Regions from separate parts of the Arthrobacter sp. UYCu511 genome, predicted to be linked through region 1. Evidence: riboswitches for the same ligand, from Rfam matches in the RefSeq annotation. Region 1 holds a riboswitch; each other region holds the start of a gene.
The links. A riboswitch is a leader RNA that binds a small molecule or an ion and turns the genes downstream of it on or off. The one in region 1 is predicted to bind thiamine pyrophosphate.
Positions count from the first base shown of each region.

Region 2: it holds a riboswitch for thiamine pyrophosphate, as region 1 does, so the genes downstream of both, ABIB48_RS14145 (3-oxoacyl-ACP reductase) here and ABIB48_RS11845 (bifunctional hydroxymethylpyrimidine kinase/phosphomethylpyrimidine kinase) in region 1, are expected to answer to the same signal.
Region 3: it holds a riboswitch for thiamine pyrophosphate, as region 1 does, so the genes downstream of both, ABIB48_RS04990 (ECF transporter S component) here and ABIB48_RS11845 (bifunctional hydroxymethylpyrimidine kinase/phosphomethylpyrimidine kinase) in region 1, are expected to answer to the same signal.

Region 1 covers NZ_JBEPPB010000008.1:18,397-28,740, reverse strand. Annotated here, with positions in the region: gene proB (glutamate 5-kinase) at 1-803, opposite strand, end outside; gene obgE (GTPase ObgE) at 809-2,425, opposite strand; gene rpmA (50S ribosomal protein L27) at 2,599-2,856, opposite strand; gene rplU (50S ribosomal protein L21) at 2,917-3,225, opposite strand; gene ABIB48_RS11845 (bifunctional hydroxymethylpyrimidine kinase/phosphomethylpyrimidine kinase) at 3,619-5,319, opposite strand; TPP riboswitch at 5,310-5,408, opposite strand; gene ABIB48_RS11840 (Rne/Rng family ribonuclease) at 5,525-9,115, opposite strand; gene ABIB48_RS11835 (vitamin K epoxide reductase family protein) at 9,486-10,121, shown strand; gene ndk (nucleoside-diphosphate kinase) at 10,291-10,344, opposite strand, start outside.
Region 2 covers NZ_JBEPPB010000011.1:20,993-31,336, forward strand. Annotated here, with positions in the region: gene ABIB48_RS14125 (SDR family NAD(P)-dependent oxidoreductase) at 1-60, opposite strand, end outside; gene ABIB48_RS14130 (HAD-IIB family hydrolase) at 318-1,172, shown strand; gene ABIB48_RS14135 (hypothetical protein) at 1,218-1,676, shown strand; gene ABIB48_RS14140 (LLM class flavin-dependent oxidoreductase) at 1,779-3,083, opposite strand; gene ABIB48_RS14145 (3-oxoacyl-ACP reductase) at 3,119-3,883, opposite strand; TPP riboswitch at 3,959-4,052, opposite strand; gene ABIB48_RS14150 (hypothetical protein) at 4,142-4,621, opposite strand; gene ABIB48_RS14155 (YciE/YciF ferroxidase family protein) at 4,753-5,316, opposite strand; gene ABIB48_RS14160 (GlsB/YeaQ/YmgE family stress response membrane protein) at 5,750-6,019, shown strand; gene ABIB48_RS14165 (pyridoxamine 5'-phosphate oxidase family protein) at 6,071-6,565, shown strand; gene ABIB48_RS14170 (hypothetical protein) at 6,653-6,937, shown strand; gene ABIB48_RS14175 (formyltetrahydrofolate deformylase) at 7,037-7,675, opposite strand; partial or broken gene ABIB48_RS14180 (L-serine ammonia-lyase, iron-sulfur-dependent, subunit alpha) at 7,718-7,849, opposite strand; partial or broken gene ABIB48_RS14185 (hypothetical protein) at 7,851-8,092, shown strand; partial or broken gene ABIB48_RS14190 (IclR family transcriptional regulator) at 8,074-8,640, shown strand; gene ABIB48_RS14195 (hypothetical protein) at 8,647-8,886, shown strand; gene ABIB48_RS14200 (MarR family winged helix-turn-helix transcriptional regulator) at 8,914-9,486, opposite strand; gene ABIB48_RS14205 (MMPL family transporter) at 9,593-10,344, shown strand, end outside.
Region 3 covers NZ_JBEPPB010000002.1:367,849-378,192, forward strand. Annotated here, with positions in the region: gene ABIB48_RS04965 (O-succinylhomoserine sulfhydrylase) at 1-168, shown strand, start outside; gene ABIB48_RS04970 (UDP-N-acetylglucosamine 1-carboxyvinyltransferase) at 210-1,742, opposite strand; gene ABIB48_RS04975 (L-lactate dehydrogenase) at 2,009-2,962, opposite strand; gene ABIB48_RS04980 (energy-coupling factor transporter transmembrane component T family protein) at 3,082-3,876, opposite strand; gene ABIB48_RS04985 (ABC transporter ATP-binding protein) at 3,873-5,411, opposite strand; gene ABIB48_RS04990 (ECF transporter S component) at 5,414-6,046, opposite strand; TPP riboswitch at 6,093-6,212, opposite strand; gene ABIB48_RS04995 (glycoside hydrolase family 84 protein) at 6,355-9,360, opposite strand; gene ABIB48_RS05000 (DUF4235 domain-containing protein) at 9,677-9,937, shown strand; gene mnhG (monovalent cation/H(+) antiporter subunit G) at 10,032-10,344, opposite strand, start outside.

The DNA of each region.
Region 1 (10,344 bases):
ATCCCAAACCAGGTGCCCACGTCTTCACCAGCCAGAGCCTGCGCTGCCTGCTCCGTGGAGGTGACGAGTGCCGGGATGCCTGTTTCGGCGGCAATCAGGGCAGCCTGAACCTTGGTGGCCATACCGCCTGTACCAATCCCGGCCTTGCCCGAACTGCCTATCACAATGCCTTCGAGGTCCTCGGGTGAGTCCACATTGCTGATGCGCGTGGCACCTTCCGCGGGCGGACCGTCGTAGAGGGAATCGACGTCGGAGAGCAGGACCAGCGCATCAGCCTTGACAAGATGGGCCACCAGAGCAGCCAACCTGTCATTGTCACCAAACCGGATTTCATGGGTGGCCACGGTGTCATTTTCATTGACAATAGGGACCACGCCCAGATGCAGCAGACGCTCCAGGGCCCGGTGAGCATTGACATATTGGTGACGGCGCGTGAGGTCCTCAGCGGTCAACAGGACCTGGGAGGCTGTCACCCCGTGAGAGGCGAACGCCTGGTTGTAGTGCGCCATCAAAAGGCCCTGCCCCACACTGGCAGCTGCCTGCTGAGTGGCAAGATCCTTGGGTCGCTTGGACAGGCCCAATGGGAGCAGGCCGGCGGAGATGGCTCCGGAGGAGACCAAGATGACCTCTGTGCCGGCGCGCTGACGCTGCGCCACAACAGCTACCAGCGCCCGTAGCGCCTCCTCGGAAATACCACCGGCAACTGACGTCAACGACGACGAGCCTACCTTCACCACGATTCGCGCCGCAGTCGCTATATGGCTACGCGATGTACCTGAACCCGCCTGATCCTGCCCCGTCATTGCCATTAGTCCTGAGCTGCACCTGTGGCGTCGGATGAGCCTTCGGCAGCAAGATCCGCGGCGATACTGTGCGCCTTGCTGGTGGTACGGTCATCACTGAGCTCGGTCCAGATACCGGCCTCGCGCTCGGCAGCCATTTCGGCGCGTGCAGCGGACTTTGCGTCGCGGCGATCCTGCTGTTCCTGGCGCTTCTGAGAACGTGTGGGGCGATCACCCAGATCCAGCAGGCGCAGGTCGGTGCCACGGGGTGCGGCCAGGTGCTCGGCGCCACCCATCATGGTCGGTTCCCAGTCGAAGATCATGCCGTTGTCCCCGCCAATGACCACGGTATCCCCAGGTGTGGCACCGATGCGGAAGAGTTCCTTCTCGACTCCCGCCTTCGCCAGCCGGTCTGCTAAGTAGCCAATGGCTTCCTCGTTCTGGAAGTCAGTCTGCTCAACCCAACGCTCGGGCTTTTCCCCGCGAACACGGAATAGCGGAAGCATATTGCGCTCTTCACGATGGATGGTGAAGGACGATTCATTGACTGCACGGGGGCGCAGCACAACGGGCGCAACCTTAACGGCCATGTCCGCTTGGGCCTTGCGCGCCGCCATGACAATTTCAGCCATGGCAAAGCCGAGTGCCTTCAAACCTTCGTGGCTTGCGGCGGAGACTTCGAAGACGCGGTAGCCGCGTGATTCCAGGTCGGCACGGACAAAACCAGCCATGTCACGGCCATCAGGAGAATCAACCTTGTTCAGGGCGATCAGGCGGGGGCGGGCGTTCAAAGGCACCACGTCACCGTCGGCTCCTGCGAAACTCATGTCAACGTCGTACCGGTCAAGTTCGCGCTCGATGATGGCGAGGTCACTGATGGGGTCACGATCAGCTTCAAGGGCGGCACAGTCCAAGACATGCACAATGGCGGCACAGCGTTCTACGTGACGCAAGAAGTTGTGGCCCAGGCCCTTGCCTTCGCTGGCACCTTCAATGAGGCCGGGCACATCAGCCATGGTGAAACGTACGTCACCGGCTTGGACCACACCCAAGTTGGGGATCAACGTGGTGAAGGGGTAGTCAGCAATTTTGGGCCGGGCCGCAGACATGGCAGCGATGAGGCTGGACTTACCGGCGGATGGGAAGCCCACCAGGGCAATGTCAGCTATGGACTTCAACTCAAGGACAATGTCAGCCTCTGAGCCCGCAATACCCAACAGCGCGAAGCCCGGAGCCTTGCGCTTGAGTGAGGACAGAGCATTGTTGCCAAGTCCGCCTTGGCCACCGGCGGCAGCAATATATTCGGTACCGATGCCCACCAGATCGGCCAAAACATTGCCGTCTCGGTCCTTGATAACGGTGCCATCGGGTACTTCTAGGATCAGGGATGCCCCGTCCTTGCCGTCCCGCCAGTCACCCATGCCGGGCTGGCCGTTGCCGCCGCGGCGGTGGGGTGCGTGGTGGAAGTCAAGCAAGGTGGTGGTTTGGTCACTGACGCGGAAGGTGACGCTGCCACCGTCGCCGCCCTTGCCGCCGTCGGGCCCGCCCAACGGCTTGAATTTTTCGCTGTGAACTGAGACGCAGCCATGGCCGCCAGTCCCGCCGGATACGTGCAGAACAACCCGGTCAACAAAGCTGGCCACTGAAATCTCCTTGAATAGAACGTGCTACTGCGTACTAATTCTAGTCCGCTGCACAGCTGCACACCGATATCGGTTGGCGCTGCTGATGGTAATAAAATCTGATGTTAAAACTGCCTGTGTTAAAAGCCAGTGGAGCGAGCCATGCGGCCCGCTCCACTGGAAAAGCTTTGGTATTAGACCGTAGCTGCAACGATGTTTACAACACGACGTCCACGACGTGTGCCGAACTCGACTGCGCCAGCGTCCAATGCGAACAGCGTGTCGTCCTTGCCACGGCCGACGCTAACGCCGGGGTGGAAGTGAGTGCCGCGCTGGCGAACGATGATTTCGCCAGCCTTGACAACCTGACCGCCGAAGCGCTTTACGCCCAAGTACTGAGCGTTGGAGTCACGACCGTTGCGAGTGGAACTCGCACCCTTTTTATGTGCCATTTGAAAATGCCTGCCTTTTTACTAAAAGTATCTAAGTGGATCTAACGCTCAGTGCGCTTATTAAGCGATTGAGGTGATCTTGACCTTGGACAGTTCCTGACGGTGACCCTGACGCTTCTTGTAGCCGGTCTTGTTCTTGAACTTCTGGATGACGATCTTCGGTCCACGAAGATCCTCCAACTTTTCAGCCGTAACCTTCACATTAGCCAGGTCCTTCGCGGCTGTGGTGAGCTTGTCACCATCAACCAAGAGCAAAGCGGGCAGCTCAAATGTGCTACCGACTCCACCGGGGACGCGGTTCATGGTCACGTGGTCTCCTACGGAAACCTTTTCTTGACGGCCGCCTGCGCGGACAATCGCGTACACCACTGGGGAACTCACTTCTCTCGACGTTATTACAAAGTTTTTATGCCAACATGAATCATAATTGACCATGCTAACCGTATGCGCCGCAGTTCAAGATTGAACAGACACGGTATGCATACTATGTGCCTCAACGCCGTGGACCTCAATGGAGTTCTGCCATGGAGTGGTTGCCCTAGGTGTTGGCGTAAGCACCGAAGATCAAGAATACGCTAATTCTGGCTCCGGGAGCAAATGAGACTGATTTCGTATCCTGCGCATCCTCGGACAAGTGAATATTTTCATCCGATGGCTGCGGCGATCCCCGAAACCGTACTAGGCAACTTTAGCGCGACTCCGAGGAGAAAAACGCATTTCCGGGCGTGACTCGCCGCATTTTTTACTTTATCCGGCGTGGTGTTAATCACTCTGGGTACCTCGGGGCGCAGGAGCGTGCAGGTGCGGGGCCGCAAAGAAGTCCGCCTCGTACGCGGCGGAATAGGCAAAGGCTGCCTTCATGCCGGCCCGCTCACGCACTGAACCGCTCCGTGCTGCGTTGTCCAGGATGGCAATTGCCGTCTCCGTGGCTTTGGCAAATTCTTCGGAGGCGTACGTTTGCAACCAGGCCCCGTAGGGGTGCTCACCCTCAAACGCCAGGTACTCGGTGTGCAGCATGCGGCCCACATCCGCATACAGCCAATAGCAGGGCAGCACTGCGGCCACTACTTCGCCGTAGCTTCCCGAGAAGGCCACGCCCTGCAGGTGATCCACATAGTGTTTGGTGACAGGTCCTTGCATCAGCCCGGCGCCTTGCCCGCCCTCCAACAGCCCTGCCGCATCGTGTTCACGCTCCAACGGATACTGGCTTAGCCAATCTCGGTGCAATGAGACTTCCACTTCCAGGCAGTTCTGTGCCCCGCCCGCCCAAAACTTCTGCTCCGCCTCGGTAGGCGCCAGGGCACTGGCCCTCGCGAGCACTCGCGAGTACGTGCCTAAGTAGAGTGCGTCCTGGGCCAGATAGTAGGCAAAGTGCCTGCGGGCGAGTGTTCCCGCGGCAAGTTCGCTAATGAAATCAAGGGAAGCAATCGCGGCACGTTGCTCAGCGCAGTCCGCCCAGAGCTCTTGGCTGAAGCTATCTGCGTGAGGAGCAGCAGTTGCCCACAGTTCGCTCAGGTGATTGACGGGCCCCGAACCGTGACCCACCGCCAGTTCAGCAGATGTTTCCAAGGCTCGAGCCAGCCACGCCTTGGCACGGGCCACGCTGCGGGGCCAATCATTGAGCTGGGGCATAAGAGTTGCCAGAGCCGCCGAAAGTGAGCAGCCGGTGCCATGAGTGTTGGGGGTGTCAATGCGTGTCCCCATGAATTCATGCACTGTGCCGTCCGCGGAAACCAGGGCGTCCGGACATTTCCGAGACGCAAGATGCCCACCTTTGACCAGCACCCGGATCTGGTGTTCGGCTGCCAGTTCCTTGCCCTGTTGCACCGCCTCGTCCCAGCTTGAGGCCGCGGGCTTGCCCAGCAGGACACCAAGCTCGGGAATATTGGGGGTGACCAGGTGCGCCAGGGAAAGCAGAGAGAGCATGGCGTTGCGGGCCTCGGGAGCCATGAGCGTGTCACCGCTGGTAGCCACCATGACCGGGTCAAGCACGACGACGGGAGGCCGGGTTGCCGCCAGCCACTGCCCTACCGCGCTCATCACCTCGGCCGTGCCCAGCATGCCGATCTTCACCGCATCAATGCTGATGTCTTCGGAGATGGCTTCCAGCTGTGCCCTAAGGAATCCAACATCCGGCACGTGAATCTCGCGGACGCCTCGCGTATTTTGGGCCGTCAATGCCGTGATGGCGGCCATTGCGTAACCGCCATGGGCGCTGATTGCTTTGATATCGGCTTGGATACCGGCCCCTCCCGAAGGGTCGGAACCGGCAATACTCAAAACCCGTGGGTGGCGTGTTCCCGGGAGATGTGGCACTGGCAGTGCCGCAGCAGGCGAGCCTGCAACAAGCGAGCCGTGGACTGTTGAGGCTGGGATTGTTGAGGCTTGGACTGTTGAGGCTTGGACTGTTGAGGCTAGGGGTAGCGCGTCTTGATCAGAAGAAACTAGTGCAGTTGTATCCATGGGGACATCCCTTCGCCGGTGCTAACCGGGCAGGTTCAACGGGTATTGTCTCAGCCGGCCCTGATGGCCTGGCACCCCGTGTCTGTTTCCACCCTAACCCTGCTAGCAGGCCAACAAAAAATAGCCCGCAGCAATGCCTGTAAAGTGACGCACATTTGCGTTTCTTCAAGCACTGCTGCGGGCCATTGAGAGAAGGCCTAGGCGGTTACAGCTCGGAAGCCGGAACCCCTACACCCAAAATGATGGGCTCGGCACTCTTGTGGACTACCGGCGCCGGTGTAGAGATGCGCACCTGGGCGCTGCTGTGGGGAGCTGAACCTTGGCTTGTAACAGGCGCCTCTGACGTTTCTACCGTCATATCAGCACCACCTTGAGCACTGCGTGCGCTGCGGTTGCGGCGGCCACGGCGTGCTCGGGAACGGTTACTGCCGGACTCTTCCGCCTCCGCTACCTTGTGCTCGTGCGTAGAGGGCTCGGGTGTAGAGTGCTCGGGCGCAGAGTGCTCTGCCCCGGGGGCTGAGAGCTGGTCCAGCGCCTGAGTCAGCCCCGCCAGAGCGGCTGCCTGATCAGCATTGTTGTGCGCAACCATGCCACCGCTTTCACTGCGATGCCCACGCGGCAACTCAATGGCCTCCCCACCCAAGGTGAGGATTCCGGCGTCGTGCATTACATGCTGCTCCGAAGCATCCGCAGCCTGGTGGTGCCCCTGCGCTGGGGAATGCTCGTGATGCGTGGCAGCAGCTGCGGCAGCAATATTCGCCAGCGCGGCACGGGCTTCGTGAGCCTTCTGCGCCTTCGCGGCTTCAAGGGCCTCGGCAGCCTCATCGGACAGCGGCGTCACGGGGGTTTCCTGATGCTGCTCCGCCTCGTTCCCCTGCGTACGGTTGCGGTTGCGCTTCCGCTCGCTTCGGGTTGAGCGGTTAGCGGTGCGTTCCGGCTCGCGCTGCTCCACGGTGGGTGCGTGAACCTGAGCCTGAACCTGGGCGCCTTCCACGCCGGGTGTGTGCGGGCGGCGGTGCTCCACGGGAATTTCGTGGGTGACCATGCCGCGGCCGGCGCAGGTGCCACACTGCTCACCGAAGACCTCAAGCAGGCCGGTGCCCATACGCTTGCGGGTCATCTGAATCAGACCCAAACTCGTCACCTCGGCCACCTGGTGCTTGGTCCGGTCACGTCCCAGGCACTCAACCAGGCGGCGCAGCACCAGATCGCGGTTGGATTCCAAAACCATGTCAATGAAGTCAATGACAATGATGCCGCCAATGTCGCGCAGCCGCAGCTGGCGCACCACTTCCTCGGCAGCTTCTAAGTTGTTCTTGGTGACGGTCTCTTCCAAGTTGCCGCCGGATCCGGTGAACTTGCCCGTGTTCACATCAACCACTGTCATGGCTTCCGTGCGGTCAATGACCAGTGAACCACCGGAAGGCAGGAACACCTTACGTTCGAGGGCCTTGTTGATCTGCTCGTCAATGCGGTGTGCACTAAAAATGTCTTCGGGGTTGGTCCACTTTTCCAGACGGTCCAACAGATCCGGGGCCACGTAGGTCACATAGGCCTCAATGGTGTCCCAGGCGTCTTCACCCGAGACGATGAGCTTGGAGAAGTCCTCATTGAAGACGTCACGGACCACCTTGATGGTCAGATCCGGCTCGCCGTAGAGCATTTCTGGTGCCAGCGTCTTGGAGGAGGCGGCACGGTTGTTGATGCCTTCCCACTGGGCGCGCAAACGGTTGATGTCATTGGTGAGCTCTTCCTCACTGGCACCCTCGGCTGCTGTGCGCACAATGACCCCGGCGTTCTCGGGCAGGTGGTCCTTCAGGACCCGCTTGAGACGGTTCCGTTCGACGTCGGGCAGCTTACGTGAGATCCCTGTCATGGAGCCGCCGGGCACAAACACCAGGTAGCGTCCGGGCAGGGAAATCTGGCTGGTCAGGCGGGCACCCTTGTGGCCAACAGGGTCCTTGGAGACCTGGACCAGAACCGAATCGCCGGACTTCAGCGCGTTTTCAATGCGGCGCGGCTGGCCGTTGAGGTCCGCTGCGTCCCAGTCAACTTCGCCAGCGTAAAGAACCGCATTGCGGCCGCGGCCAATATCCACGAAGGCCGCTTCCATGCTGGGCAGCACGTTTTGGACCTTGCCCACGTAGACGTTGCCGATCAGGGAATCCTGCTGCGTCTTGGAAACAAAGTGCTCGGCCAGGATGCCGTCTTCGAGAACACCAATCTGGATGCGGTCATCGGCTTGGCGGACCACCATGACGCGGTCCACGGATTCGCGGCGGGCCAGGAACTCGGCTTCTGTGATGACTGTGCGGCGGCGGCCGGAATCGCGGGAGTCGCGGCGGCGCTGCTTCTTCGCTTCCAGACGGGTAGAGCCGCGCAGGCTGGTAACACGGTTAGAGACGCTTGCCGTGGGCTCGGCTGGTACGCGGGGGGCTCGCACACGGGTCACCGTGTTGGGCGGATCTTCATCGCTGCCGCCGGTCAACTCCAGATCCGTATCGCCACGGCGGCGACGGCGGCGGCGGCGGGAGGTCACGCCGTCGTCGCTGTCATCAGAATCGCTCTCAGCGACGTCGACATCTTGGCTCTCATCCACCGGCTGCGTATCGGCTGCGCGGGGCCGGCGGTTACGGTTGCGTGAGCGGCCACGCTGATCGGCATCCGCGCCGTCCTGCGTGTTCTCCTCAGGGTTCCCGCCCTGCGTGGTAGCAACGGGTACCACTAGGCTCAGATCCGGCGCCAAGAACAGTGCCGAGATGCCGGAATCCGGAGCATGGAACAAGGAGTCCGTCACAGCGGGTTCGGCTTGTTCGGGCGCATCAATGGCCTGCGGTGCTTCAACGAGTTCTTGGGCAGCTTCTTCGGAATTCGCAACGGTTCCTTCGGCAGCCGCACCGGCCACGGTAGGTACGTCAGCCTCGGCTGCGGTTACGGTTACGGCCGAGGCTGCGGACTCGGATGCGGGGGTAGACGTGGGGGCTGAGCTCCGGCGGCGGCTGCGCGTTGCCTTGGGCGCTACTGCAGCAGCAACCTGCACGGGCGCTTCTTCGGTGGCAGCCCCTACCTCACTGACGCTCTCCTGGTCGGCTACCTGGGCGGCCTCCGGCGCGGCTACATCTGCCGCTTTCGCAGAGGCGCGGCGTGAGGTTGATCGGGTGCGGGAAGTGGCGGCCTTGGGAGCGTCTGCCTTCTCGGTGGCAACCTCAGCCGTCGCTTGCACTTCGACAACGCCCGTGTCTGCGTGCTGCTCTGCTGCAACCTTGGTGACGGGAGCTTTTGCTGCACGGCTGCGCCTGACCGGAGCCTTGCGTGCAGGAGCATCTTCTTCAGGCACAACTGTGGCTGGGGCGCCGCCTGTCAGGATCAGTTCACCCTGGCCGGCAACTTCACCCGAAACGGGAGCAGTGACGGGGGCGCTGGCACGGCGACGGGGGGCCTTCTTGGCGGGGGCGGCCACGTCATTGGCTGCGGCTTCAGAGCCGGCTTTCTCAGAGTTGGCGGCTTCAGAAACGGCGTCTCCAGAAATGGCGTCGAGCAGCGACAAGCCAGCATCGCTGACGGACGGCGCCTCTGCTTCCGCTGCGGAGCTACTCAACGGTGAATCGCTCTTTTTGGCGCGGCTGCGACGCACGGGAGCTTTCTTGGCTGGCGTTTCAGCCTCGGCCGGTGCTGCGGCGGCTGTCCCAGGGCTGGTGACGGCTGAGGTGGCTCGGCGGGACCGCGTGGTGCGAGTCTTTGGAGCTGCGGCCGGAGCAACTTCTGTGTTCTCTAGTGTGGGCTGTTCATTTTCCATTGTGGGCAGTGCCTTCGCACCGATTTGGCACCTCCACATCGGGCGCCAAAGTCGGCTGATGTGCCAACACCCTCGGGCGTTGACGGAAGTCGTCTAATTACTTTCCAGGCGGCACCAACTTCCGGGTGCGCAAGCTCTGAAAAGCCAATGGTTTGCCAAATACTGAGCTGGTGGATGGTTGCACACACAGGCAACGTCTTCTCCAGCAGCCAGTAGGCGTGCCATAGGACCGAAAGGCGCATGTGGATCGCCGCCCAGCCTTTTATATTGTCTCACACGCACTTGTCCTACCTGCGATTTCGCGCAGGGCGCGCCATGATTGGCACGCTACAATCAGGACACAATCACCGGTCTCGATGAATAGGACGCCATGCCACGCACCACAGTTTCCCCCATTGAGCCAGCTGATCTGGACAAACCTGCCCTGGCGCGCGCCAAACCCTTTGGCTGGCTGTTGGTCATTACCGGCGCCATCGCCTGGATTGCATCCTTCACCTTGGTGCTGGAGAGGCTAGAGCTTTATAAGAATCCGAACGCCATTGCCAGCTGCGACGTCAACGCTTGGATATCCTGCAGCGACGTCATGAAGACGCCCGAGGCAGCCCTGCTTGGCTTCCCGAATCCCTTCATTGGCGTGGCCGCATTTGCCGTGGTGATCACCACAGGCATGGTCCTGCTGGCGGGGGCAAAAATGAGCCGCTGGTACTGGATCGGCCTGCAGATTGGCATCACCGCAGGCATGGCCCTGGTGTCCTGGTTCTGGTTCACAGCGTTGTACACCTTGGCGATCTTGTGCCCGTACTGCATGGTGGTGTGGGCCATGATGATCCCCCTCTTCGTGTGGACAACGCTGCGGAACATCAATCACGGCATCATCCCCGCACCCGCTGCGCTGAGAAAGTTCCTCAACGATTGGTCCTGGACCATTGTGGGACTGATCTACCTGGCCACCCTGGCATCAATCTTCTTCCGGTTCATTCACCTGATCATCCCCTCCAACGCCTAGCCTTCCAACGCTCGGTTAACTACCAACCGAGCGTTGGATGTGGCCGCGGGGTTAAAAACGACGGCGGGGGCTCACCATAAGGTGAGCCCCCGCCGTCGAACTTCCGTGGATGGGCCCACGCGCCCGAGGGACCCGCAACGAGCTTGCGAGCTGCGGGAGGGCGTGGGGACTAGTCGAACCAGATACCGATCTCGCGCTCTGCAGAGAGCACGGAATCGGAACC
Region 2 (10,344 bases), on a different contig from region 1:
GGCACGGCCAATCCCGGCGCCGGAAGCGGTGACAAGAGCTACTTTGCTTTCGAAAAACATGATTTCTCCTTTTTCTCAACCAATTATTTACTGTCCTAAAGACAGCATACTCCTTTTTACTGTCTTGTCGACAGCAAATTTTTAAGTTGTTCCTGGATCTGCATGAGGGCCCGCACGCGCCAGGCGTGAGGGCCCTCATGATGTGGCTCTTTTATTGGCTAGTACTCTCCGAGCGCCACCATGGCCACCTCGCAAAGGATAGCTAACCGGTGCTGTTCTAGAGGCAACTGAAGCTAGCACGGGTAGACTCCCTCATCATGAGCCTCGAGAGTCCTGCCAGCACCAAGACCATTCAGGCCGTCTTCCTTGACGTGGACGGCACCTACGCAGATTATGGGGTTGTCCCAGCCGCGCATGAACAGGCCGTCAAGGATGCAAGGGCGGCCGGACATAAGGTCCTTATCTGCACGGGACGGCCTCTGCCAATGCTCCCCCCAAGTATCCTTGGCGCCGGATTCGACGGCGTGGTGGCGAGCGCCGGCGCGTACCTTGACGTTGGCGGTGAGGTACTCATTGATCGACGCTTTTGCGCTGACCTCGCAGCTCGTGCCCTCGCAGTATTGGACGCACACAACGCGGTTTACATCCTCGAGGCGCAAGACGCCATTTATGTCTGCGCTGCAGCCGAAGCCCGGCTCCGGGCACACATCGAAGCGCACTTTGCCAACGCACCGGCTCAGCTGAGCAAAGGTTCCGCCTCCATCTTGGACAAGCTTGTCCCGTTGGCTGATCTTAGTTCCGTGGTATTCGCCAAGATCTCCGTCTTTTCCTCCCCTGCGCCCATGACGGAACTTGTGGCCCAGATCGGTGCTGGCATTGACGTGGTGGAAAATTCCATCGCCGCAGAGGGGCTCCACGCCGGGGAATTATTCCAAGCTGGAATCAGTAAGGCTGACGGCGTTGCTGCCGCCATTGCGTACCTTGGTATCACGCGAGAAAACACCATCGCTTTTGGTGATGGGCACAACGATCTGGAAATGCTCGCTTTCGCAGGGCTCGGCGTTGCCATCGAGGGATCCCCTACAGAATTGTTGACTATTGCAGATGCCACCGCCCCACCTCCACGTAAAAACGGTATCGCCACAGCTTTTGCCTTGCTCGGACTGAACTAATCTAAGCCAGTCCAGAACCAATCTAAGCCAGTCCAGTGTGCCGGGTTGCCCGGCCCACCGCGGACGGAAGCCAGCGCGTTGCGGCTCCTTCCTGCCCTTCTGGCACGCATCATTGAATCACTGCCGCTGTTCTGGCCCGGAGAGCATCTCATCCAAGCCCCAACCACTCGAAAGTTCACTATCAGCGCCTCACTCCTGAGCCACGCAAACAAGGTGCGAGTCATCGATTCTCAGGGTAAGGATTTGGCGCAGGGCTCCCCCACTCTCAGTGCCGAGGCACTAAAACACTCACTCGGGGCAGAGATACCCTGCGGTGAGTACAAGTCCCTGTACTGCAAGACGGGCATTCTCTATAGGATCGTCACCATGAGCAATACCGCTCAGTTCTCCCACCCCAAATCCGTGCGTTTAGCCCTTCTCTTAGCTGCCGCGGCCACGTCTTTAGCTCTTACTGGCTGCGGGTTCGCCAGTGGCCCCTCACACCAGAACAAACGAGCTTCATGACGTCATCTCTGATGCGGGGGTATGAAAATGCAACCCAGGGAGGACGGTTTCATTGTTCCCGCCCAGGGTCAGAAAGCCGGAAATTCCACGGACGGTACGGGTTCACGGAATTTGGTGACGCACGGGCCGTGCCAGGCCCAGGTTTTCACGCAGCGTACTTCCTTCATAGGACGTACGGAACAGCCCGCGTTCCTGCAGGATCGGAACCACCAAGTCAACAAAGTCCCGCAGTGAATCGGGGTACGCGGGGCACATCAGGTTGAATCCATCGCACGCCCCAGATTCAAACCAGGCCACCATTTCATCCGCCACCTCGGTGGGGGTGCCAATCATGGTGGCATGGCCTCCCCCCGCGGCCAGAAAACCCAGCAATTCGCGCAGTGTGGGCTGCTTAGTCTCGATAATGCGTGCCACGGTGAGGTACCGGCCTTGAGGGCCGGTAAAGGTGGAAGCTGGCGCCAATGGCGCCACCAGATCATCCAGCCCATGAGTACGGTAATCCATGCCCGTGAAAATATTGAGCTGAGTGATGGCCGCGTCAATGTCCAAGTAGGCATCCAGCGCCCGTTTCTTCGCCAAGGCCTCTTCACGGCTTGCGCCCACATATGTCACAAGACCCGGGAGCACAGGAACCTGCGTCCCAGCACGGCCTGCAGCGTCCAGGCGCCTTCTGATGTCTGTGGCGAACTCAAGTGCGGAGTCCTGATCCCAGGACACCGAGTAAATAGCTTCGGCAAATTGGGCAGCAAAGTCCCGCCCAGCCTCGGAGGAACCGGCTTGAAAGAGCACCGGGCGCCCCTGCGGAGAACGCGGCACGTTCAGTGGCCCAGCCACCTGGAAGTACTTGCCAACATGGTTAATGGGCTGGATCTGCTCCGGATCAAGGAACATTCCCTTCTCCCGGTCTCTTGGCAATGCCTCATCCGACCAAGAGTCCCACAGTTGCCCTAGCACCCGCACAAATTCATTGGCCCGTTCATAACGTTCCGCGTGAGAGGGCAGGGCCGCAAAACCATGGTTTTGCGCCTCGGCATCAAACATGGAAGTCACAATGTTCGCACCCACCCGGCCCCCGCTGATGTAATCCAGTGATGCCAGCATGCGTGCTGCGTGAAAGGGCGTGTAGAAACTTGAGGAGACCGTGGTGACCAGGCCAATGTGCGTTGTGGCCCGGGCCATGGCGCTCAACGCCGTAATCGGCTCAAGAAGCCCGGGTACCCCGGCAGAATACTGGCGGTTGACGGCATGCCCGTCGGCGAAGAATACCGCGTCAAGACAGCCGGTTTCGGCCAGCTGGGCTAGTTCCTCGAAATACTGTATTTGCCCAACCCGGGCTGCACTGGACTCAGGATGCCGCCAGCCCATGGTGTGGTGTCCAGCCCCGAAAAGGAACGCGTTGATGTGCATCGCCCGGATTGTGGGGCAGGAGAGCGTTTCCATCCTTAGTTCATGACCAATCCGCCGTCGACTACAAGGTTCTGCCCCGTGACGGCTCGGGACCAGGGTGAGGCGAAGAATAGTGCTGCGTCAGCAAATTCCGCCGGGGTAGTCACCTTACGCAGTGGGGTACCACCGGCAATAAGCTCAAAGACTTCCTCTGGGGTGGCCGCTGAGGCGTCAGTGGTGCGCAGCAATCCCCCGGAGACCATGTTCACGCGAATATTGGACGGGCCTAGATCGGCAGCAAAGGTCCGGGTCAGTGCCAGCAACGCCGCTTTGGCGGAGGTGTAGTCGTGGTAGGGCACTACCGGGTTTTGAAACAGGTTGGTGCCGATGTTGATGATGGAGCCCCACCCGGCAAGAGCCATGCCAGGAAGCGCCGCCTGAATCGTGTTAAGCGCACCTCCCACAACACCGGAAAACTGTGCCGTGAACTCACCGTATTCAATGGCATGGGCTTTGGAACGGCCGTCCCCGTTGAAGGAAAAATCAGGCAAGGCATTGTTGATCACGGTGGTAATGGGTGCAGAGAAATACTCCGCAGCAGCTGCCACCATGTCCTGTACCTCTTGGGTGGTGGTGACATCTGCCCGCAGCGCAATAGCTTGCTCGGGACCGATTTCGGCGGCGAGCCTCTGGGCTGATTCCTCGCTGTTGCGGTAATTCAGCACCACTTTGGCGCCTTCCCGGGCAAAGGAACGTGCCACATCCGAGCCTAGGCCTCGGCCGGCTCCAGTGATCAGTACAATTTGGTCCTTGATTTGCATCGCGTGCACCCTTCAGTAGTTCGAAAGGATGCCAGGAACGCTCGAATACGCCACCTCAAGGGCTACGAATCGTCATTGCTGCAGGACCGGCATCCCTTCGCTCGGATTATCGAGATCAGGTTCAACGGGTCTAGCTCTCAGCCGCCAAGCGGCACCCCGTGTCGTGTCCACCGCCCAAGCTACCACGGTTACAACTCCGGGGCGCATCTGGGTCACAGGCTTTAGGCTTTAGGCTTTAGGCTTTACGCTGTGGGCGGGTCACCCCTTGGCGGGGTCGACGTCCTCCACGTACGTTTTTCCATCTGCTCCCGTTTTGATCAGGTAATCATTACCGGCTTGTTCCACGGCGTTTTCCCCTGCTTGAACAGCGCGGTCAGTGGCGGGTTCGTCAATGGCGGAACGTTCCGCATCCCCAAGAATAGCGCCCAGACCTTGGGAGTCTTGGGTTGGTTCTCCGGGCGGAATCACTTCCCCATGTCCACGGGCGTCAGGTGCCTCGCTGACGGCGGTCTGACTCATGTCCGCGAAGGTTTGCTGGCCTTGGTGAGACCAACTGACGTGGACGGATGCCGAGCCGTCATCCGGTGTTTTCACCACCGTTTCGATGGCGTTTTCCGGTGCCCCCATTGCCTGCAGCTTCTGCTGGTAAGAGCCCACCAATTCTTTCAGGGATTCGGGCGTCCAATCGCCATCCTGGAGTCGGATGGAGATTTCTACTGGTTCAGCACTGTAATTCATTATTTCTCCTGGCAGTTGGGCAGATAGTGATTTGTTTACACAGGGCATTGCTGGTCATGAAAGTAAGCGCGGCAACGCTTCCTGCGCGCGCTAACGGCCGGCGCACTCACGCCGGGAGTTGGGATCAGCAACTAGACGCTTCCCGGGGGCAGGTAGGGCGGAACCTCAATCACAGCATGGCCAGCACCGTTTGCACCATCTTGGTCTCTGGCATCCGCCTGGGCCAGAGTGTCCGCGGCCGCCCTCAGTTTTTCAAGGGCTAGCTGCTCCCGTGAGTAGTTTTGACTCAAGAGTGGAACTGCTTCGGTGACGTCGAGGGATTTTGCTTGTAGGAGGAGAGACTCATACACGGCCACCTCATGGTGCTGGCTTTCCAAAGCCCCGGCAACAACAACAGCGTCTACGAGTGTGTTGTCAGTTTTGGCCATAAAGGATTTCAATTCTTTGGCCAGACCCTTGGTAGTGGGCGAAGGATGCTGGCTGTTTTCCTTACCCATCAATGCCAGGCACTGTTCCAGATTCTCAATGTTCAGCCGGGTTTCTTGGGCATGTTCGTCAAAGAACTCGGTGAGAACACTGCGCATCGCTGACTTTGACAACTCTTCCATCAAATCCAAAGAATCGTGTTCCATGGTCAGCGCAGTTCCAAGCTTGTAGCAAAAAATCTCATCAAGTGTTGTGAATCGTTCAAACATAGCGTTTCCTCCACAATCGTTTTGGCACGTAGTGAAACAAGTCTTCTTGCTGCGTCAGTTCTAGGACGCCCTCCTCGTTTCTAGACTCTAACCACCCAGTCAACAAATATCCAAGATCTTCCTGAGGCAATAGCCGCGAAAATTCAGCGTTATCCGTATGGATATCTCCGTTGGGACGGCTCCTTGCAGGAACCCCGGCAGGAATCAATGTCACTGCTTTCCAGCAACGCTCAGGGCCGGCCTTCCAGCGCAAATTTACGTATCTTGGCGTGCATTTAGTCCAAGAATGTGGTTAGGGTAGATGAGTCGATCCCGTTGGATCGATGGCAAAAACTCGAAATGCGTGCAGTATTGATGCACTGAGAGCAGTGCATGGAGACCGTTCTCAATTACGCCATACGAGTAAAGACTTTCTTGCACTTTAGGAGTAACCATGGGTTTCATCGGATGGATTATCTTGGGTCTAATTGTCGGCGCCATTGTTAAGGCAGTTCTGCCAGGACGGGTTAACGGCGGTTGGATCACCAGCCTTGTATTGGGTGTGGTTGGCGCCATTGTTGGAGGATGGATCGGAGACCTTCTCTTCGGCGGCGGAAAAATGGAATTTTGGAGCCTAGGCTCGTGGCTCCTAGCCATTGTTGGCGGCCTGGTTGTTGCGGGCGTCTACGGAGCCATCACCGGCCGCAACAAGTCAGCAGCCTAGCCAGAGCAGCGTGCTAACCAAAGCAGCGTCCACTTCAGGAGGAATGTCCCCATGTTAACGAACGAAGATTCAGCAACCGAAGACCTCAACAAAGTCCTGACGATCATCAATTCGCACCGCATTTGCATGTTCACTACCCAAGGCCCTGACGGCTTGCTAAGTCATCCAATGACGGTTGCCAAGGTCGAGGACGGCGGTGAACTGTGGTTTCTCAGCTCTGCTGGCACCTCCCCTGTTGAACAGGCGCAGCTGGCACCAGAGGTTAACCTTTCCTTCGCGGGAAAAGACCAGTGGCTCTCACTTCACGGACAAGCCGCAGTGATCACCAGTGAAGCGAAAGCGCGGGAATTGTGGAATCCGGCAGCCGCTGCTTTCTACCCGGATGGCCCCGAGTCCAAGGAATTGGTCTTGATCCGGGTGCGCCCCGATGGTGCTCAATATTGGGAATCTCCCGGCGGCGTCTTGGCCACTGTGTTCAAGTGGGCCAAGGCACGCATCAGCGGGGAAAGAATTGATGCAGGAGAAAGCGGCACTGTGGATCTCTGAGCGGTAGATCTCTGAAAGGGTGCTTGCTTTCTTCACGAGCGCAATTTTTCCCTAAAAGAGAGCCAAAACAGGACGGATGGAGTACGTATGAAAGCTGAGTTGACGTTCATTGCAGGCCTTGGCGCTGGATATATTCTAGGAAGTAGGGCCGGGAGGGCTCACTACGATCAACTGAAATCCTCGGTGCAAAAGCTCTGGAATAGAGATGAAGTGCAGGGCACCGTGGCGAGTGTTCAAGAGAGCGTGAAAGCCCAAGCTGGCGAAGCTGTGAACAAGCTGGTTCACCAGGTTCTCCCAGCCAGGGAATCCGTTGCCGAAAATTCCGATGCGTTCCGAGACGCCGGACTCCACAGTGGACGCGGCAGAGGCTAAGCACCGCGGACCAGGTTGACCACTTTGCCAACTGCGAAGAGTTGGTGCTTGAGATGCGGGCACGCATCTCAAGCACCACACCCCTGAGCGCAGCACCAGTCAGCGCAGCACAACGGTCCGGTTACCGTGAAGAATAACGCGACCTTCACAATGCCACTGGACTGCGTTACTCAATGCCTTGCACTCGGTGTCCCTACCCGCCGCCACAAGATCATCGGGTCCGAAGGTGTGGTCAACTTCCACAATTTGTTGGGAAATGATGGGCCCTTCATCGAGCTCGCTGTTGACGTAGTGGGCAGTGGCACGCCCGTCCAGCTTCCGGGTCAAAACATCACTGAGCACCTGCATATAGCGGGCCAACACCACCAGCTCAACGTCCAGCTCATTTACCAATTCCAGTAACCGAGCCTCAGTAGCCGGCTTAGTCGCGGCGGAGATGGGGACATGGAAAAACTGTATGCCATGCCATTGCGCCAACCGCTCATGGTCCAGGTGGTTGGAGACTACAGCAACAATATCCACCGGCAGTTCCCCGGTCTGGGTCCTGAACAGCAAGTCATTGAGGCAGTGCTCAAACGTTGAGACCATGATCAACACCCGCCTTTTGGCGCCATGGGGGCGCATGAAGAAGTGCCCCTTGGGTTCACCTTGGTGACCGCTGGCCCCAACAGCGCCTTGATCAAGATGCCTGCGGTCACTAAATTGCAGGTTATCAATAATGTCCGCCTCGCGCTCCAGCCCTTACCCTTGGCCGGAATCATGGTGTGTGGTGGTCATGGCTCAGCACTCAATCGCGTTCACGGCCAGGCCCCCGCGGGAGGTTTCCTTGTACTTGCTCATCATGTCGGCACCTGTCTGACGCATCGTTTCGATCGCCTTGTCAAATGATACTTTTTGACTACCGTCACCGTGCGTGGTGCATGAGATCGCCAAGACCTTCCCCGATCAGAAATCCGCGATACCTGGGTGTGGTTCCGGTCAGGCATCAACACGGACGGTACCGTGTGCAAGGACATTGACACAGTCTTGGAACCAGGCATGGTGGTCTCCTTGGAGCCCATGGTCACCGTCATGGACGGTCAGCCCGGAGCTGGCGGTTACCGTGAGCACTGCATCTTGGTAATTGGCGAGGACGGCGCTACAAGTTGGGTCTGATCGCCGTGGCCGGGCCGCTCCTGGCGGAACTGGATGAACGCCGCGTGGCCTACCCCATGCTCCAGGCCTTGACCGAGCGCACAGGGGAAACCAGTGCTCTGATGGTGTGGAACGGGCGCGAATCCATGTGTGTGGAACAAATCCCCAGCACCCAGCAGGTCAAGCACACCGCACCCTTAGGCGCCCGGTACAGTGACGCAATGAGCGCCTCTGTCCAAATATTTTTGGCTCTGGAGCCGGAAGAACGGGTACGGGAACTGATAATTAACGGCACCATTCACTTCGCTGGTTTAGATGAAGCCGGGCTGGAGACCTACGCAGTCCGGCTCGGAGACGCAGCAAAACGCGGATATGCCACCAACTATGGGGAGTCGGCCTTAGACGAGGTGGGTGTGGCCGCCCCCGTCTTTGACCACCGCGGTCATCTGGTGGCCGCCGTACTCATCCCCGCGCCACGGTTCCGCGTCTCCCCCGAACAATTGGCAAATTTGGGCGAGGCCGCCAAAAAGTGCGCCCGCGCGATCACCTTGCGGCTGGGTGGCTCCTGAGCGGGCATGAAAAAGTTTTACCGACTGACGGCGGCGCGGCTAAGCCCGTGGGCCGATGACGTCACTGAGAAGTTAGCGAACGTGTCACTTTCCTCCGAAGAGCCGGCTGAACCAGCCGCCGGCAAGGCTCTAGACCGGGCGGGGTTTGGACTGGTCGCTGGGAGCCTGAAGGAATGTCTGGCCTCAGGCCACAGCGAAGACCTGGACAGCGGCAAACTGGAGAAGCTGTTCCTGTCCTTGGCGTAAAACGTGGCGCACCTTCACTGCGGTGGTTCAGCCCTGTTGCGCCCAGGCCACACCATTGAGGGAAATTTCTTGGCTCATGTCATCAAGGAAACGGATCACCACATCGCGTTCTGCCTGACTCAACCGCGCCGCCGCATAGAATCGCTTGGCTTGTTGGCGCCCCACCGTGTCCATGGCCGCTTGCCGGGTTTTCGCAGTGATGGTGATCGCCAGCGCCCGGCGGTCGGTGGGATGGGCCTGACGGATGATGTGTCCCGCACTTTCGAGCCGGTCCAGCAGCTTAGTGGTGGACGCCGTCGAGATTTTCAGGTGAGCGGCAATGGCACCGGGGGTGGCAATGTCTTGGGTGTTCGCCGCTACGATCAAGTAGTGCAGCGCCCGCATATCGGATTGGTTGAGTTTCATGTACCGCAGCGAGGCGTCCGAGAGCTCCTTCTCGGCAACGCGCAGCCTACCCAGCGCAGCCATAAGCTGGCCAATGCTCTCAATTTCGGCCGGGGCCATTGCCGCCCGGTCAATGAGCTGGCTGTCGGGGTCGGCAGCATTCACATCGTAGAGGTTTCTCGGCAATGGAGCTTCATTTTCCTTGATACTTGCCATGAACATAATTCTATCCCAGCTCCTATATAAAGAGCTCCACTTGTTGCAAGCTTTAGTATTTACTAGCTAAACTAGATTAAAATTTGTTAGCGATGGAGAACTGAATATGAGCAGGCATAAAGCCAGCCCTCACGCCGGGAGAAATCCCGGCAAACCACAGCACAAACCCCGAAAATGGCTGAGGACACTGCTGCCGGCGCTGATCATCATCGCTTGGTTTGTTGGCGGCTCCATTGGCGGACCCTACTTTGGCAAGGTCAGCGAGGTCTCATCTAATGATCCAACCACCTACCTGCCGTCCTCCTCTGACGCCACCCAAGTACAAAAACTGCTGAGTGATTTCCGTGACTCTGACGAGATTCCCGCCGTCCTGGTCTTCTCCAGCACCGACACCCTGAGCCTAAATGACATAGCGGCGGTGTCTGAGCAAGTTTCAGAACTGACCAAGATTGCCGGCGTGGGCCAGGACGTATCCCCTGCCATCCCCTCAAAAGACGGCCGGGCACTCCAGGCTTTCGTTCCCATCCAATCCGATGCCGACATTGGTGAGATCGTCACCACCATTGGCACTACTCTGCGCGCATCAGCACCTGAGGGCGTTTCAGTTCATGTCACCGGCCCGGCCGGATTCACGGCAGATTTGATCGAAGGTTTCTCCGGGATCGACGGGATCCTGCTCGGCGTGGCTCTTTTGGCTGTGTTCGTCATCTTGATTGCCGTCTACCGCTCCCTGTTGCTCCCGGTGGCCGTGCTGGCCACCAGCCTGTTTGCCCTGTGCGTGGCCCTACTGAGTGTCTGGTGGCTGGCGAAAGCTGGAATCCTGCTGCTGAGCGGCCAAACCCAGGGCATCTTGTTCAT
Region 3 (10,344 bases), on a different contig from region 1:
GATGCGAAGTCTCTCATCACTCATCCGGCCACAACCACGCACCGTGCCATGGGGCCCGAGGGGCGCGCCGCGATCGGTCTCAGCGACGGGTTCTTGCGCCTGTCGGTGGGATTGGAGGATGTGGATGATTTGAAGCTGGATCTCGCGGTGGCCCTGGCGGCCATTTAGGCTGGCCAAAACAGCAGTGGCAAGGCCGCTGGCGTTTGTACTCAGTCTTGGAAGTACTCGATCTCGGCGCCAATGGTGTTCAACCGCTCGGCCAGATCTTCGTAGCCGCGCTCAATCACATATATGTTGCGCAATTCAGAAGTGCCCTTGGCGGCGAGCATGGCCAGCAGGATGCAGGCGGCCGGACGCAGTGCCGGCGGGCAGCCAATCTCGGCGGCACGCCACGCAACGGGGCCCTTGATGTCAATGCGGTGCGGATCCAACAGGCGGACGCCGGCGCCGAGGCGGTTCAGTTCCGTCAGGTAGATGGCCCGGTTCTCGTAAACCCAATCGTGGATGAGCGTGGTGCCCTCGGCGCAGGAGGCAATCACGGCGAAGAACGGCAGGTTGTCAATGTTCAGGCCCGGGAATGGCATGGGATGGATCTTATCCGGGGCAGCCTTTAGCTCGGACGGCAAAGTGGTGATATCCACGAGCCGTGTCTTGCCGTTGCGGGCCATATATTCAGCCGATTTAAGGTAACAAAAACCCATCTGCTCGAGGACCTTCAGCTCAATTTCCATGAACTCGATCGGCACGCGGCGGACCGTGACCTTGGACTTGGTCACGATGCCGGCGGTGATTAGGCTCATGGCCTCGATGGGGTCCTCTGATGGGGCGTACTCAATGTCAACGTCAATCACTGACTTGCCCTTGATGGTCAGCGTGGTGGAACCAACACCGTCCACCGAGATGCCCAGACCCTGCAAGTAGAAGCAGAGGTCCTGGACCATGTAATTGGGGCTGGCATTGCGGATGACAGTGGTTCCGCTACGCAGTGCCGCAGCCATGATGGCATTTTCCGTGACAGTGTCCCCACGCTCGGTCAGGACAAAAGTGCGGTCTTCGGCATCGCTGACAGGTGCCTGTACCTGGTAGAAACCGTCATGTGCGTTGACGATGAGGCCGAATTCACGCAGCGCCTGCATGTGCGGCTCCACCGTGCGGGTGCCAAGGTCGCAGCCGCCGGCGTAAGGGATACGGTACGGGTTAGCTTCATCAAGGAGTGGGCCCAGCAGCATGATGACGCTCCGGGTGCGCTTGGCTGCGGCAACATCCATGGCAGCTAAGTTCAAAACGGCAGGGCGGCGGATCTGGAGGTCGTTGTCTTCGAGCCAACGGCACTGGACCCCGATGGATGTCAGAAGTTCAACAATGCGGTTGACCTCTTCAATGCGAGCTACACGGCGCAACGTGGTGGTGCCGCGGTTGAGCAGACTGGCGCACAGCAGGGCCACTCCCGCATTCTTGCTGGTGTTCACATCAACGCTTCCGGAGAGTTCACGCCCACCGCGCACGCGCAAATGGGTGACCTCGTTCTTACTGACCGCCCCCAGGCTGACCAGATTGGCCTCCAAGAGCGCTTCCATGCGTTGGATCATTTTCAGGCTCAGGTTCTGTTTGCCCTGTTCCATCCTGGCTACAGCACTCTGACTTGTCCCCAACTGGGTTGCCAGTTCGCCTTGGGTCCAACCTTTTTCATTACGTGCGTCTCGCACCAACACACCAACGGTTTCTGCAGCCACTTGAGTCATAACAACTTTTATATCACAGGATGCATATTATATAGGAATTATGTGACCTGATGGTCAATTATGGCAAAAAACCTCTAAATTAACCGTTGCATGCGATAAATCCAGGCCGCTCCAGTCCAAGCTGGCAGGCTCTCCCTTTACGGTACCCCGGCTTGTGCCAGCTGCCCCACACAACGCCCATTACACGCCCAACGCTTAACCAAACACTTGCCCACATTGGCCCGCTGCCGCCCTTGAACCGCAGCGGGCACAGAAAATTACGGGGTCTAGGAAAAGAGCGCGATGCTTGCGGCCAACGTTTCCGCCGAGTGCTGGAGCTGTTCAGCCTCGCGCTCATCCAGATGGGTGTCCAAGACCCGCTGCACTCCACCAGCTCCAACAACTGAGGGCACGCTCAGGGCCACACCATCAATACCGCGGTAGCCGTGGAGGACGCTGGAGACAGGCAGAATACTGCGTTCATTTTGCAACACAGCCTCCACGATGCGGGCACCGGAAAGCCCTATGGCGTAGTTCGTGGCACCCTTTCCGGCAATGACCTTGTAGGCGGCGTGGACCACGTCATGAGTGATGGTTTCGAGCCGTTCGCGGGGAAAGAGCAAGCCTTTAGCGCCATCAGTCCACTGCGAGAGTGGAGTCTGCCCAATAGTGGCAGAGGACCACAACGGAAATTCGGTATCACCGTGTTCGCCAATGATCAGCGCGTGCACGCTCTGCGGCGCAACGGCCGCCGCCTCGGCTACGATCCAGCGCAACCGGGAGGAGTCCAGCACCGTCCCGGAGCTGAAAATCCGCCCGGGAGGCAGGTTGGTGATGCGTTCGGCTACAGCGGTGAGCACATCGCACGGGTTTGTGACAAGGATGAAAACGGCGTTGGGCGCCAGCGCCACCATGGGCGGCAGCATCTTTTCCAGGATGCCCACATTGACCTCAGCCAGCTGCAGCCGGGTCTGCCCCGGTTCCTGCTTGGCCCCCGCAGTGATGACGATGACGTCCGAATCGGCCACCAAATTTATGTCACTGCCGCCGGTGATTCGTGAGGATCCGGTAAAGGGCGTGCCGTGGGCCAAATCCAAAACTTCGGCATCAACCTTGGCCGTGGCAATGTCATAGAGCACCACCTCGCGGGCGGATCCACGGATCAGGGCGGCGTAGGCCAGTGAGGTCCCGACACTGCCGGCGCCAACAATGGTCAGTTTGGTACTGCGAGGGATAGTCATGCTCCAAGTATCCCCGCCCAGCCGGACAGACACGGATTATGTCCTAGCACTTCAGCCAGAGCGCAAATCCCGTTCCCCGCGTGCACGCCGCGGGGAACGGTGCGTTAAAGCCGGAACTATCAGAACACTGGATTCCAGGTGCCCAGTACGACGGCGGCGCTCACTGACACGCCGGCGATCACCAATCCTGTGGCCACCACCGCGATGTCGATATGGCTGAAGGTCGATTCACGGGCCCAGGTCCGCTCACCCGTACCGAAGCCCTTCGCCTCCATGGTCACTGCCAACCGCGATGCCCGCCGAACAGCCTGCACCAGCAACGCCATGGCCTGTCCCAGTTGCGCCTTTAACCGGCTGAACAGCCCGGAAGCGCCGCCCACACCACGTGCGCGGCGTGCCATCCCCAACGTTTGCCATTCGGCCACAAGCAACCCCACTAGGCGCATCGCTGCGAGCGCGCCCAGTACAAAGCGATGGGGCAGGCGCAGCTTTTGGGCCAGCGCATCGGCCAAATCAGTGGGGTCGGTGGAGGCCAGTACGATGATCCCAGGCAGGGCAATCGCCAGACCACGCAAGGCGATAGCCACGCCAGCCTCCAGGGATCCGGTGCTGAAGGTGACCGGGCCCAAGGCCAGCAGCAGTTCACCGGTCTTGGGCGCCAAAAGAGCTGTTCCGTAGCCACCCACCAGGGAAGCCAGCAGGATGGGCCAGCCGCGGGTCAGTAGCATTCGCAGGCTCAATCCAGCCAGCGGCAGAAGTATGCATTCGAGTACGAGTGCCACCGTGGCAGAGACCCAGTCCACACTCACCAGCAACACCACGGTCAGGGCCATTCCGGCTCCGAGCTTCGCCAACGGGTTGGCCCGGGCCAGCAGTGCGGTGGACCGCGGTGTAGCAATAATGTCAACGCTCATCGCTGCGCCATCCTTGCAGCCGCCTGCGCTCCGGCAAGGTCCGCTGGTGCGCCCAAGACCAGCCGCTCCCCACCGAGCACTGCGCTGAAGGCGGCGTCATGCGTCACCGACACCACGGCCGTGCCTGCATCCAGCAGCTCCGTTAACAAGGAGGCCAGCTCGGCCCACGTGTTCGCGTCCTGTCCAAACGTAGGCTCGTCCAAGACCAGGAGTTGTGGGCTCGCCGCCAGCACTGTTGCCACTGACAGCCGCCGCTTCTCCCCACCCGAAAGTGTGAACGGGTTGGCGTCCGCTAAGTGTTCCAGCCGTAGGCGCACCAGTAGTTCATCCACGGTATCCTCGCCACGGCCTAGCAGCCTCGGCGCAAACAACAGCTCATCCCGGACCGTACCAGCAACAAATTGGTGCTCGGGTTCCTGAAAGACGGTGCCAATCCGGCTGATCAAATCCCGTCCACGCCATTTCAGCGGCTCGGGCCCGGCACCGCGCGCCAAGGGTTCCAGCGCAGCCAAGTGACCACTCACTGGGGCCAGCAGCCCGGCCAGGGTCAGTGCCAGCGTTGACTTTCCAGACCCATTGGGGCCGGTCACACTCAGCGCTTGCCCGGCACGCACCTGCACTGAAGGCACCACGGCCGCCGGTACCACCGGGCGGCGCTTGCGTCCCTTGGTGCGGGAGAGCGCCAAAGCCTCCGCCTCTAACAGCAGGGGGTGCCCGGCGTCGGACGGGTTGGTGATGCGGGCACGGACTTCCGGGACGTGGCCAGGAACCCAAATACCAGCCTTGGCCAGTAAGTCCCGGCTCTGGGCAAGAACCGTGGCGGGAGGACCGTCGAACAGCACGCCACCGGGCTCTCCCAGGGCGGCCGGAGCCAACACCACTATCCTGTCCACCACCTCCAGCCAGACGGAGACGCGGTGCTCCACCACAACCAGGGTGGCCCCGGTTTCATCGAGGCTGCGGCGCACGGCGTCACGGACCTCCACCACACCGGCCGGATCCAGGTTGGCGGTGGGCTCATCGAGCAGCAGCAGGCCGGGCCGCATGGCCAAAATACCGGCTAGTCCCAGGCGCTGCTTCTGCCCGCCGGAGAGTGCGGAGCTGGAGTGGTCCAGTGGCAGGTTCAGGCCCACCGACTCCAAGGCAGCCGGGACGCGGCGCCAAATTTCCTCGCGCGGCACGGCAAGGTTTTCAGCGCCGAAGGCAACGTCGTCACCAATGCGTGAGAGCACCACCTGAGCATCAGGGTCCTGCTGCATGAGCCCGGTACGGCCGCGCGATTCGTGCACAGGGCGCCCGTCAATGAGCAGCTCACCCATCTCATTGGCGTCCTCGTCATCCCCGAGCACACCGGCTAGGGCGTGCAGCAAGGTTGATTTTCCGGCACCCGAAGGGCCCAGCAGCAGTACGCGTTCACCCGGGGAGATTTCCAAATCCAGGCCGTGGAGGGCTTGGTTGTTCCGGCCCGAATGCTGCCAGCCCCACCCCCTGACAGAGACCTGTACTGGTGCACCGCGGTTCTGCACGATGGCCATGACTAGATTGCCTTTTCGGTGGCGGCCCCACGTGAGGGCAGGTTCGCCAGCGCGCCTGTGCGTGCCAACCCGCGCACGGCCAGCCAAGAAATTACCCCCGCAATGAGAGCACCGGAGACCATGGCCAGCACCGCGTAGACGAGCTTCCATTCCAAGGCCCAGGCCACGTTGTAGATAAGGTTTTCATAGACGCCCAGCGCCAAGCCGGCCAAGGTTCCGGCCAAGATGGCAACGGGAAGATTGAATTTGCGGTAACGGAATACGGCGAAGGCCAGCTCGGCGCCTAGGCCTTGAATCAAGCCTGAGAGCAGCACCGTGAACCCGAAGTGGGTTCCCAGCAGTCCTTCAACGGTGGCGGCGATCAATTCGCAATATAACGCCGCGCCCGGTTTGCGGACCACTAGGGCACCCAGCACGCCGGCAATCAGCCAGCCGCCAACGTAAAGTGCACCAACGGGTGGGAAGGCTACGGTGAAGGCTGCGATGAAACCGTAGCCGGCGGACCAGAGCCAAAAGATAACGCCAACGGCAACACCCAGAACCGAGACGACAACAATGTCGACAACCCGCCAGGTGCTTTTGTTCTTTTGTTGCGTGTTTTTCGGGGCGGACGTGCCCGTAACTGACTTACTCATGTTTCCTCCTTTTCAGGAGGGGCGGCTGCAGCGGTCTTTCCGCGCAGCCGAAGAGAACTCGACTCCCTTCGCCGGTACTAGCCGGAGCAGGTTCGAGGGTCTGCGGCGAACCGCACTCTCAGCGCCGACACCCGATAAATGGGTGCACGCTCCCCTGTCGTGTTTGAATTGCGGCTTCAGCTTACCCCCGCTCACACCCGGTAGCCAATGCGTGGAAAGAAATGCGTCATGAAAAAAGTACTGCAGACGCCCACCGTGAGATGGAGGCCTGCAGTACTTGATGGAACCTTTTTCAGTTTTTGCTGTTGCTAGTGCTGGCGCGCCGTACGGCGGCTAGCCATGATCAACCCACCGAGCATGAGAATCACAGCGATCCCACCTGCTGCACCGAGGTTGAACCCGGTGCTGGCGAGGTCATCACCGGCACCTGCCGTGGCGCTGGCACTGGCGGAAGGTGTGGTTGAACCGTCCTTCGTGGGCGAGGCACTCGGTGACGGGGTGTCACTGGGTGCGGTACTGGCGGTGGCCGATTCGGCCGGAGTAACCGTGGCCGTCGGAGTCGGGGTCGCCGTGGCCGTCGGAGTCGGTTCCACCACTTCCTCACCAATGTACGGGCCGCCAGCCACAGGACCGGTGGCGCGCAAACCAAGCTCATAAACGGCCAAGGTCTGCTCACCCATGGCTGCTGCGCCCGGAGTGAATAGGATGCGGATACCCTCAATGCTTTCCTGCTCCAGAACAGCTTCCTGGAAACTGCGTTTCGGATCCAAGGCACCCACGGTGACCCATTCGCCGTCGACCTTAACTTGCAGGTCCCCTGCCACATGGCCCACCACAACGGCTGACTTCATGGCGGCCGGTGCATCCAGGGTATTGGAGAGGTATGAACCCTCTACCGGGGCCTGGGCAGGCTCGAAGGCTGTGGCAATGGTTGCGTCAAAGGCACTCTGCGCACCAGTACCATTTGCGCCCGGCAGGTTGCTGGCCAACCTTTCACTGGCTTCCAGGGCCTGGAACTCGCGGATCTTCACCCACTGGCCACCCGGGTTGGTGCCCGTGGACACCAGACGGATGTACCGTGCGCTTACAGGAGTATCAAAGTTCTGCTCAATGCGCGGCTTGCTCTCAAACACTCCGGCCTGTGTCCAGGTGGCATTGTCCGCCGAATACTCCACCCGTGCGTGGTAGAACATGTCACCGTTATTGGTGTCGGAATCGGCCTGCTGGATCAGCACCTTGCCCACCGTCTTCACGGCGCCTAAGTCAATGGTGACGGTGGAACCGTTCACGGGAGGTGCACTGGACCACCAAAGAGTGCTGGGATCGCCGTCAACCATGCGTGTGAGCGCGTTGCTTTGGTAGGTGGGAAGTGAGGAAGTAGCCGTTGCGGGGAAGTAGCTGGACGCTGCCACGGGGCTCAGGTTCAGCCAGGTGTTGTACCGTCCCTGTGCCTCTTTGCTAAAGATTTCAAAGAGTCCATCTCCCACCGAAGGAACAATGACGTTAGGGGTGATGCCAATGTTGTTCGGCCCAACATCGGGCACGGTGGCCGCCTTGGCCAGAGCAATATCTCCATTGGCTGCAAGCGCACCATCCGTGGCGGCTACGCCATTTCCCGCCTTAATGGCCTCCAGCATGCTGATTTGCTTCTCCATGGCCGTGGCCCAGTGTGCTGCGGCGTCAATCCACGGCTTGGAATCATCGTAGAAGCCTGTCATGGCCATATCAGCCAAGGTTTCCGGGCCTGCTGCAATGGTGGCCAAACGAGCCTTCAACGGTGCCATTCCGGCCGTGTTTCCGGCGTCGAAAGCTGTCCAGAAGGTTGCGATGTCTGCGCTCAGGGCCGGCGCCGTTTTGGATTCCGGACGGTAGGGCTTCCAGCTCTGGTTCAGGTCCACGAAGGTTTCCAGAGACGCCCTGATGGCCTCATTGGGGCCTGCAAGCTCACTGATAATGGAGGATTGTGTTGTTGCGGGCACATACTGGGGGCCGTTCCAGGAGTAGTCGCCGAACCCGGCCAGGGCGATCATCGAAGAATACGGTTCGATCATCGGGTTGGAAGTGATGCCGTCAATGTGTTTGTACAGGTTGGCGTCGCGGCCCTCCAGCGGGTTCAGAAACAGGCGTCCGCGCTGTCCATCATTCACGGGCAGGTTGTCCCAGATGTAGAAATGCTCGGCGTTGTAGGAAGTCACCGCCTTGGTTACTGAAGCTTCCGTAATGGTGTTGGAGAAGACGCCTTCGCCGGTCCACTGAATCCGGATCGAATCATCCGTCTGCAGACCAAACTCACCCTTGTAAGGGTCCGGACCGGAACCGGCATAGTTGGTGGGCACTGTCTGCAACGGTGCCAGCCCATGGACGTTAATGTAGTCCCTGACGATCCGGTTCAAATAGAACCCCTGGCCCTGGGCAAGTGAACGGAATCCCGGCAAGGTGAATTTTGCCTTGTCCGCGGCACAGTTCAGGTACGGGTTGATGTCATCGAGCGCAATGTAGAAGCTGCTGACACCGATTGCGCGCAGCTGATCAAATTTGGCCACGGTGGCGGCGAAATCCTGATCGTCGGAGTAGCAGACGTCATTGCCCGGTGAGAGTGCAAAAGTGAAATTAACGTGGTTGGCATTGGCCTCATCCACGAGTTCTTTCAGATCGTTAAGCTGCGCCTGCGGGTACAAATCACGCCACTTGGCACGCAGGTAATTATCGTCCTTGGGCGTGTAGATGTAAGTGTTCATCTTGTGCTTGCCGTAGAAATCAAACTGATCCAGGCGGGCCTGATGAGACCACGGGATGCCATAGAAGCCCTCAATGCCGCCACGGATGGACATCAACGGCCAGTCCTTGACCGTCATGGCTGGCGCCACACCGTTGGCAACAACCTGACTCAGGCTCTGCACGGCGTAGAAGGTACCTGTGGCATCGGTGCCGTTGAGCACCAGTGCGGGCTTGCCGCTGATGGTTCCGGTGGCGATGACATATCCATCAGCATCCAGTCCAGCTGCGCTGCCGGATCCCACGGCCGTGAGCGCGGTGGATACAGCCGGGTTGTCCGCAACGGTGCCAAGGAAGACTGTGGCGCCGGTGGTGCCCGCACCGCTGACAAAGGTGGCGGTACCACCGGCAGCGGTAATTACTTCCGCTAGCAGCTTCTTGGCTGCGGCATCCGTATTTTCACCGACTGCCACTTTTACTGCGCCTGTCAAGGGAACAGCAACGCCTGCGGTGCTGACTTCCTGGGGAGTGGGCAAAATTTCGGCGGCCGAAACCGCTGCCTGGGCGGCCGGAATCGCTGACGGAGACAACGCAGCCATTCCACCTCCGGCAATAATCGCCAGGGCCAGAGCCCCGGAAGTGACGTTCCTATACGCTCGTTTCAATCTGTTCCCCTTGGTGCTTCACGCTCACGGCAAACCATGTTTGATATGGATCACATTCGCTCGCAACTTTAGCGATGTGGCGCGGATCACGTCAACTGGTTACGGGCCCGGCTTGCCTTGTGAGAGCACGCAAAGCGCCAGTGAATCTCGCCAGCTCCCGGGTTACCCGCTGCAGCTACGGCAGCGAAAGCGCTAGGCTGAACTACAGTGCTTTCCCGCACCAGCGTGAATCCCCACGAAGGAGTCCTTTATGAACATCGTTTTTAAATTGCTCGGAACCGGCATCAGCCTCGGTGCCGGCTTTGTTGCCAGCAAGCTCGTGGACACCGTCTGGGAAAAGAGCACTGGCAACAAGCCGCCCAAGGATGGGGCGGATCTAAATAACAGTCTCCGTTCAGCACTGACCTTTGCGCTGGTCTCCTCGGTGGTTGCGGCCATCATTCAGACCCTGGCTTCACGCACCACCCAGAAGGCCATTGCACGCTTTAACAAGCACCCCGAAGAAATCTGAGCCCACTCCTCCCAAAAACGCAGCAGTCCCTCCCCCAAAAGTTACTGCGGCTCCCGAGTTACTGCGGCTTCCGTGAAACTACGACGGCGGATGGCTAGGGCATACTTTCCTCTTCCACCACTGCGGCAACCACCTGATCTAGCTCATCAACACTGAGCATCTCAGGGCGGCGGTGTTTGGTCCGGTAGCCGGCCCGGCCCACCATGTGCGCCGATACCGGCACCGTGAGTAGCTGGAACAGCCAGGCCACAAGCAGAACCGGCAGCAAAGACCAGACGCGCATTTGCAAGCCAATGGCCGTCAACATCAGCAGCAAACCTAAAACCTGTGGCTTTGTTGCAGCATGCATGCGGCTCATCAAGTCCGGAAACCGCAGCAGCCCAATGGCGGCGGCAAGGCTCATGAGT